Regions from separate parts of the Arthrobacter sp. FW306-05-C genome, predicted to be linked through region 1. Evidence: riboswitches for the same ligand, from Rfam matches in the RefSeq annotation. Region 1 holds a riboswitch; the other holds the start of a gene.
What was found. A riboswitch is a leader RNA that binds a small molecule or an ion and turns the genes downstream of it on or off. The one in region 1 is predicted to bind thiamine pyrophosphate.

Region 1 (4,114 bases):
GCCACGGGTCCTCGAAGCGGAGCTCGGCACCGGTGTGGTGCGAGGCCACTCCGGCAACCTTGAGGCGGTCCGCCAGCGCCCCGACGTCGTCCCCTGAAGGAACTTCAATCAGCACCTCACCGAGCCCCAGGGTGTCCTTGCGCGGCCCGGCACCGCGGCTGTTCCAGACGTTCATTGCCATGTGGTGGTGGTAGCGGCCGGCGGAAACAAACAATGCCTGCCCGTGCCAGCCGGCCGTCTTTTCGAAGCCGAGGGTTCCCACGTAGAAGTCCCGGGCGGCCTGGACGTGACCCACCTGGAGGTGCACGTGGCCAACGCCTGCGGTTGTCCGGCGCTGGCCTTCCAGCGACTCTTCGGTGAGGTACTGCTCCAGGTAGCGCTGCGGCGGGAGGGCAAGGCTGTCCATGACGACGTCCGTCCCGTTCCAGGACCAGTTGCTGCGCGGGCGGTCCCAGTACAGTTCAATGCCGTTGCCCTCGGGGTCGGTGAAATAGAAGGCCTCGCTCACCAAGTGGTCGGCGCTGCCGGTGAAGGACCGCGGCTCGTACTGGGCGGCCGTGGCGACGGTGGCGGCCAGGGAAGCCTGGTCTTCGAACAGCAGGGCGGTGTGGAACAGGCCCGCCTCTCCCCTGCCGGGAATATGCAGTCCCGGCGCCGGGGCCAGGTGGACCAGCGGCCTGCCGAGCCGGCCAAGGTAGAGTCCGCCGTCCTGCTCAGCCACCACCTCGAGTCCCAGCGCGCGCTGGTAGTAGTCGGCCATGAGCTTCATGTCGCCCACCTTGAGCATCACGGTGCCCATGGCGAGGTCGGCAGGAAGAAGATCCTGGCTGCTGGCTGCTGCGGTCATTGATGGCTCCTTGTGTTGGAGGCCGTCCCAATGGCGGCCTGTCACACATTAAAATTACTTGAACCTTCAATTTATTCCAAGTCCCCAAGGGCCCTCTGGTCAGCGGATGATGCGGCCGCCCAGCACCACATGCTCAAGCGACCTGATGGTCTCCGGCACGGCCCGGGGGTCTTCCCGGCACACCACCGCGTCGGCCCGCGCTCCTTCCGCCAGGACGCCCGCCCCCAGCCAGGTCCGGGCGGCCCAGCATGCGGCATCCAGTGCTGCAGTCATTGGCAGGCCGGCGCCGTGCAGTTCAAGGATTTCGTCCGCGATCCTGCCGTGGCGGATTGTGCTGCCGGCATCGGTTCCGGCAAAGATGCGCACGCCGGCTGCGTGGGCCTCGGCCACCCGTTCCAGCCTGCGTTCCCACAGGGCGCGCATGTGGGCGGCGTAGCGCGGGAACTTGGAATCCGCCTGCGCCGCGATGTCCGGAAAGGTGGCGATATTGATGAGGGTGGGCACGATCGGTATGCCCTGTTCGGCGAACCGGGGCAGGTGGCGGGGCAGGAGGCCCGTGGCATGTTCAATGCAGTCGATTCCGGCATCCAGCATCAGGTCCAGGGTGTCCTCGGCGAAACAGTGGGCGGTCACCCGGGCACCTTCGTCATGCGCTGCCTGGACGGCGTCACGGACGACGGCGGCGGGAAAGGAAGGGGCCAGGTCACCGGCGCCGCGGTCAATCCAGTCCCCCACCAGCTTGACCCAGCCGTCGCCGTCGCGCGCCTGCTTGCGGACGGCCTCCACGAGGCCCTCCGGCTCCACTTCCTCCGCGAAGCCGCGCAGGTAGCGCCGCGTTCGGGCGATGTGCCGCCCGGCACGGATCAGCAGCGGGAAATCCCTGCCGCCCTGCATCCAGCGGGTGTCGGCCGGTGAACCGGCGTCACGGACCAGCAGGGTTCCTGCGTTGAGGTCAGCCAGGGCCTGCTCCGCAGCCGTGGCGGCGTCAACGGGGCCGCCCGGTCCCAGCCCGATGTGGCAGTGCACGTCAACGAAACCCGGCAGTACCCAGCCATGGAGGACCCTGCCCGGCTCCGTCACGGGACGGGTGAAGGTGAGGCTCCCGTCCACGGACCAAAGCCCGTACCGGATGCTGTCGGGTCCGGTCAGGACGGGTCCGCTGAATTCAATGACTTGTGGCATCAGGACTTCCTTTCATTGCCCGGACAGGCTAGCACCGCGGATTGTGACAACGCGGTCCCAGGGGCCTGTGGTAGCTTCGTTCCTGACCACACGGGTGCCCCTGCAGGGGCTGAGATCGGGCTGACGCGGCCTGCGACCGTTGAACCTGTCCGGGTAATGCCGGCGAAGGAAGTGAGTATTCCCTTGAGTACACAAAACACCCAGTTAAACGCTGCCCAAATCCAGGCCGAAACAACAGCGGACGCTCAGACAGCACTTCAGGTGACCCAGTCCCTGAAGTCGCATTCGCTGGCCTTTATCGAAGATCCCGGCGCCGGGATCCGGGTGCCGGTAACGGAAATTTCCCTTGAGCCATCCCCCAACGGCCGGCCCAACGAACCGTTCCGCACCTACCGGACAGCGGGGCCGGGCAGCGACCCCGTCCGGGGCCTTCAGCCCTTCCGTTCGGAGTGGATTGAGGCACGGGCAGACACCGAGGCGTACACCGGCAGGGAGCGCAACCTGCTCGATGACGGCCGCTCGGCGGTCCGCCGGGGTGCCGCCTCTGCAGAATGGAAGGGCGCCCGGCCGGTGCCCCGCCGCGCCGTCGACGGCCGGACAGTGACGCAGATGCACTATGCCCGGCAGGGGATCATCACCCAGGAAATGCGGTTCGTGGCGCTGCGGGAAAACTGCGACGTCGAGCTGGTCCGCAGCGAGCTGGCCGCCGGCCGCGCGATCATCCCCAGCAACATCAACCATTCCGAGTCCGAGCCGATGATCATCGGCAAGGCCTTCCTGGTGAAGATCAACGCCAACATCGGCAATTCCGCGGTCACCAGCTCCATCGCGGAGGAGGTGGACAAGCTGCAGTGGGCCACGCAGTGGGGTGCCGACACGGTGATGGATTTGTCCACCGGCGATGACATCCACACCACGCGGGAATGGATCATCCGGAACTCCCCCGTCCCCATCGGGACAGTGCCGATCTACCAAGCCCTGGAAAAGGTCAACGGCGAGGCCAACGCGCTGACATGGGAGATTTTCCGCGACACTGTCATTGAACAGTGCGAGCAGGGCGTTGACTACATGACCATCCACGCCGGCGTGCTGCTGCGGTACGTCCCGCTCACAGCCAACCGCGTAACGGGCATCGTCTCGCGCGGCGGCTCGATCATGGCCGGCTGGTGCCTGGCCCACCACCAGGAAAACTTCCTGTACACGCACTTCGATGAGCTATGCGAGATCTTCGCGAAGTACGACGTTGCGTTTTCCCTGGGTGACGGTCTGCGCCCCGGTTCCACCGCTGACGCCAACGACGCGGCCCAGTTCGCGGAGCTGGACACGCTGGCCGAGCTGACGCAGCGGGCCTGGGAGTACGACGTGCAGGTGATGGTGGAGGGGCCGGGCCACGTTCCCTTCCACCTGGTCCGCGAGAACGTGGAGCGGCAGCAGGAGCTGTGCAAGGGTGCGCCCTTCTATACCCTGGGGCCCCTGGTGACGGATGTGGCGCCCGGGTATGACCACATCACCTCGGCCATTGGCGCCACCGAGATCGCCCGGTACGGCACAGCCATGCTCTGCTACGTCACGCCGAAGGAACACCTGGGCCTGCCCAACAAGGACGACGTGAAAACGGGCGTGATCACGTACAAGATCGCAGCGCACGCCGCGGACCTGGCCAAGGGCCACCCCGGGGCGCATGAGCGCGATGACGCCCTGTCCAAGGCGAGATTCGAATTCCGCTGGCGGGACCAGTTCGCGCTGTCCCTGGACCCCGTGACCGCGGAGTCGTTCCACGATGAGACGCTACCGGCCGAACCGGCCAAGACGGCGCACTTTTGCTCCATGTGCGGTCCGAAGTTCTGCTCCATGCGGATCAGCCAGGACATCCGGGACGAATATGGCTCCGCGGACGCGCAGGCGGCGCTGGCGGACCTGGCCGCCGGCATGCGGGGGAAGAGCGAGGAGTTCCTAGCAGCCGGCGGCAAGGTCTACCTGCCGGAGCTGCGGGTCCCCGCTGACGGCTAGGACGCCCGGGCGGCCTGGCTCCTGCCGACCCCGCTGATGAACTGGCGGATGGCCCGGTCCCCGTCCCGGGAGTCC
Region 2 (4,114 bases), 350 kb from region 1:
CAGGCCATCCAGGCTGGGCGCCCCGCCGGTGCCCATAATGAGGCGGGATTCCAGGGCGACGCCGTCAATCACCAGGGCGTCGCCGGCACCGGGGTTTCCGGCGGGGTTGATGGTGCTGGTTTCGGTCATGGCGTCAGCCTCCCTGTACTGCTGTAACGAGTTCGATGTCGTCGCCCTCGGCGAGCGCCGTGGCGAACCATTGGCTGCGCGGCACCACCTGGGCGTTATGGGCGACGGCGACGCCCAGCTTCCCGCCGTCCGTCGCCTGCCCGTTGTCAGCCAGCGGGCGTCCGGTGACCTGGCTGACGAGTGTGGTGATGGAGGCGCCGTCGGCCACCGTGTGCGGGTTTCCGTTGAGGGTGATGTTCACGCTGTTTCCTTGGTGTGGGTGCCATTGTCGTGGAGGCCGTGGGTGGCCGTTCCCAGGCCGGAGAACCGGCCCGGGCGGAAGGGGACCCAGCGGGGGTCGGCTTTTCCGTCGAGCAGATCCGTGCAGATCGCTGCTGCAGCGGGTGTGAGCAGGACGCCGTGCCGGAAAAAACCGGTGGCGATGATGAGCCCCGGAACGTAACCGGCTTCCGTTGCGGACCCTTCGCTTCTTAAGGCCAGGTCCACCGGCACCCTTCCCAGCAGCGGCGCATTGTCCGGGGTTCCCGGGCGGGCCCGGGCGGTGCACTCCAGAAGTTCGAGCTCGGCGACCGCGGGCACCAGCGCCTGGGCATCGCGCAGCAGCTGGTAGACGCCGCCGGCACTGACGGCGTCGGACAGGGCGTCCTCGCGCTGGGTGGCTCCGATCACCACGGTCCCGTCCCGGCGCGGAACGATGTACACCGGAACTCCGTGCACCAGTCCCCGCACCGTTGCGGTCACCAGGGGCTGGAGGTGGCCGGGCACCGCAAGCCGGAGGATGTCCCCGTGGACGGGACGCAGGGGCAGCTCGAGGCCATGGGGGAGGTCCGCGAGCGCCCCCGCCTGCAGCCCGTTGGCCACCACGGTTTCCGCTGCCAGGACGGTGCCGCCACCGGCGAGCCGAACCCCCGTAACGATGCCGTCCTCCCACAACAGCCCGCTTGCCCGCTCCGGCACTGCGTAACCGTCCACTGCCCCTGCCACGGCCAGGTGGTGCGTTTCGCGGACGCCGCCGGCCAGTGCCAGCCGCAGGGCCGCCACCAGCCGGCGGGGATCCACCTGGTGGTCCCCCGGGGTATCGAGGGCGCAGGCGATGGCGGGGCTGAGGAGGGGTTCGCGTTTGCGGGCCTCCCGGACGGTCAAGGGTTCCACGGACAGCCCGCTCGCCTGTTGAACTGTGCGCAGGTCCATCAGGGCGCGGCGGTCGGCGGCGTCGGCACCCACGGCGAGTGTCGGCGTCGTGAGGTATCCGGAATCCGTGCCCGATGCATCGGCGACGGCGGCCGCGAATGCCGGCCACCGTGACGATGCCTCCAGCATGAGTTCCAGGAGGTCCTCCTCCTGGTAGTGCAGTTCGCTCACGGGGGCCAGCATGCCGGCGGCAGCCCAGCTCGCGCCGGAACCTGGCGCGTCGTCAATGAGGACGACGGAGCGTCCGGAACGCTGCACTTCCCAGGCGATACCGTGTCCCACCACTCCCCCGCCAATGACGGCGACGTCGGCACGAAGGGTGGAGGGAATGGACGCATCAACGGACGAGGGCTGGGTGGTGCCGGGGGTACGCATCTGGGTTCCTTCCCTACGCCGGCATTAACCGGATCAGGTCAAGCGGTCGGCTCTGACGCCCTCTCAGCCCGGCGCTTTGTGACAGCTGCCGCGGGCTCCCGCAGTACCTCCCCAGTTTAGAGGAATTAGGCTTGCAGGCATGAATGCGACCACCCCTTCCCTTCCCGCAGGTTCCCACGCTCCGGCCGGCGGAGTTGCCAATGCCGAGGTTGTCAACGCCCGCGACAGCGAGGCCCTCAAGGCTGCCCGCCTGTATCTCTGCACCGATGCACGGCGGGACCGCGGCGATTTTGCGGAGTTCGTGGACGCGGCATTTGCCGGCGGCGTGGACATCATTCAGCTGCGCGACAAGACCATCGAGGCAGCCGAGGAACTGGACCTTTTGGCTGTGCTGAAGGAAGTGGCGGTGCGGCACGGCAAGCTGTGGGCGGTCAACGACCGCGCCGACATCGCTGTGCTTTCCGGGGCCCCGGTGTTCCATATCGGCCAGAAGGACCTGCCGCTGGCGGCCGCACGCACGCTGGTCGACGGCAACGCCGCCATCGGACTCTCCAGCCATACACCCGAACAGGTGGATGCCGCCCTTGCCGCAACTGCCGCACCGTCCGGGCTGGACTACTTCTGCGTGGGCCCCGTCTGGGCTACGCCCACCAAACCCGGCAGGGCCGCCGTCGGTCCCGAACTGGTCAAGTACGCGGCCGAGGCGTCACGGCAGGCTGCGGACCCGGTGCCCTGGTTTGCCATCGGCGGCATCGACCACGGCAACGTCCGCCATGTGGCGGAGGCGGGTGCGCGCAGGATCGTGGTGGTCCGGGCCATCACCGAAGCCCCTGATCCCGCCGCCGCTGCTGCCTCCCTCCTCGACGCGCTGGACGCTGCCGGTTCCTGAGCCTGCTTAATCGCGGAACTTGGGGCTACGCTGAATTTTGTGTCACATCATCGGCTGGCTCCCAACGTCCACGACCATAAGAACGCCTTGGAAGAGGCGTTGGGCCTGCTGCGGACGGAGCTTGAGCTTCCGGGTCCTTATCCCGCCGAAGCCGTGGAAGACGCCCTGGCTGCCGTTGCGGCGCTGCAGCTGCCGTCCTACGACCTGACCGCCGTCGAGTTTGTCACCATCGACCCGGCGTCCACCACGGACCTGGACCAGGCAGTGTTCATTGAATTGGACGGGGATGGCTACCGCGTGATGTACGCGATCGCCGATGTTCCAGCCTTCGTTGCGCCGGGAGGCCCCCTGGACGCGGAGACGCGGCGGCGCGGACAGACGTTCTACGCTCCTGACGGCCGGATCCCGCTTCACCCGGAGATCATCAGCGAAGGGGCCGGGAGCCTGCTGCCCGGCCAGGAGTGTTCGGCCTTCGTCTGGGATTTCACGCTCGACGGCGAAGCAACCGTACTGACGGTCAGCGTCCGTCGCGCGCGGGTCCGCAGCCGCGACAAGCTCAGCTACCGGGGCGCCCAGGCAGCCCTCGACGCCGGGACCGCCCCGCCCGTGCTCCAGCTGCTCCGTGAGGTGGGCCTGAAGCGGGTGGCACTGGAACGGGCGCGTGAAGGTGCAAGCCTGAACATGCCTGAGCAGGAGATTGTCCAGCTGCCCGACGGCGGCTACCGGATTGACGCTGTTCCACAGCTTCCGGTGGAGGACTGGAACGCGCAGATTTCGCTGATGACCGGGATGGCGGCGGCGCAGCTCATGCTGGAGGGCAAGGTGGGCATCCTGCGCACCATGCCGGCCCCGGACGAACGGTCCCTGAAGCATTTTCGCCTGCAGACCGAGGTGCTGGGCAGGCCATGGGACGGCGAAGTCAGCTATGGCGAGTATCTGCGGTCCCTGGACCCCACCGATCCGCGGCAGCTGGCCATCATGCATTCGGCAGGCATGCTGTTCCGCGGAGCCTCCTACACCGCCTTCGACGGGACCGTCCCCGAGGATGGGATCCAGTCCGCCATCGGCGCTGCCTATGCCCACACCACCGCGCCGCTGCGCCGGTTAGTGGACCGCTTCGTGCTGGTCATCTGCGAGGCCCTGAGCAACGGCGGCGATGTTCCCGGCTGGGCGCGGGAGGCCCTGCCGCTGCTGCCGGGCATCATGGCAGGCTCGGACCAACTGGCGTCACGGATGGAACGCCTGGCCCTGGATACCGTGGAGGCGGCCCTGCTGCTGAACCACATCGGGCAGGAGTTCGACGCGATCGTGATCTCCGGGTCCAAGCCGCAGAACGGGAACAGTAACGGCAACGGGAAAAACGGCAAGTACGGCAACGGCAGCTCCGGGATCATCCAGATTGCCGAACCCGCAGTGACGGCGCGCTGCGCCGGCGAGCTGGAGTCCGGCACCAAGGTCCGGGTCCGGCTGGTGTCCTCAGACATCACCACGCGGGAGATCCACTTCGAACTCGTCTCCTAAAGGGCCGGC

Region 2: linked by a shared signal. The riboswitch ahead of thiO (glycine oxidase ThiO) and the one ahead of thiC (phosphomethylpyrimidine synthase ThiC) in region 1 are both predicted to bind thiamine pyrophosphate.

What each region holds. Positions count from the first base shown of each region.
Region 1 is NZ_CP084556.1:2,584,837-2,588,950, forward strand. Features, by position in the region: gene LFT44_RS12000 (VOC family protein) at 1-847, opposite strand, end outside; gene LFT44_RS12005 (amidohydrolase family protein) at 947-2,029, opposite strand; TPP riboswitch at 2,110-2,217, shown strand; gene thiC (phosphomethylpyrimidine synthase ThiC) at 2,213-4,039, shown strand; gene LFT44_RS12015 (alpha/beta fold hydrolase) at 4,036-4,114, opposite strand, start outside.
Region 2 is NZ_CP084556.1:2,938,006-2,942,119, forward strand. Features, by position in the region: gene LFT44_RS13565 (thiazole synthase) at 1-129, opposite strand, end outside; gene thiS (sulfur carrier protein ThiS) at 134-370, opposite strand; gene thiO (glycine oxidase ThiO) at 367-1,695, opposite strand; TPP riboswitch at 1,689-1,807, opposite strand; gene thiE (thiamine phosphate synthase) at 1,835-2,584, shown strand; gene LFT44_RS13585 (RNB domain-containing ribonuclease) at 2,624-4,105, shown strand.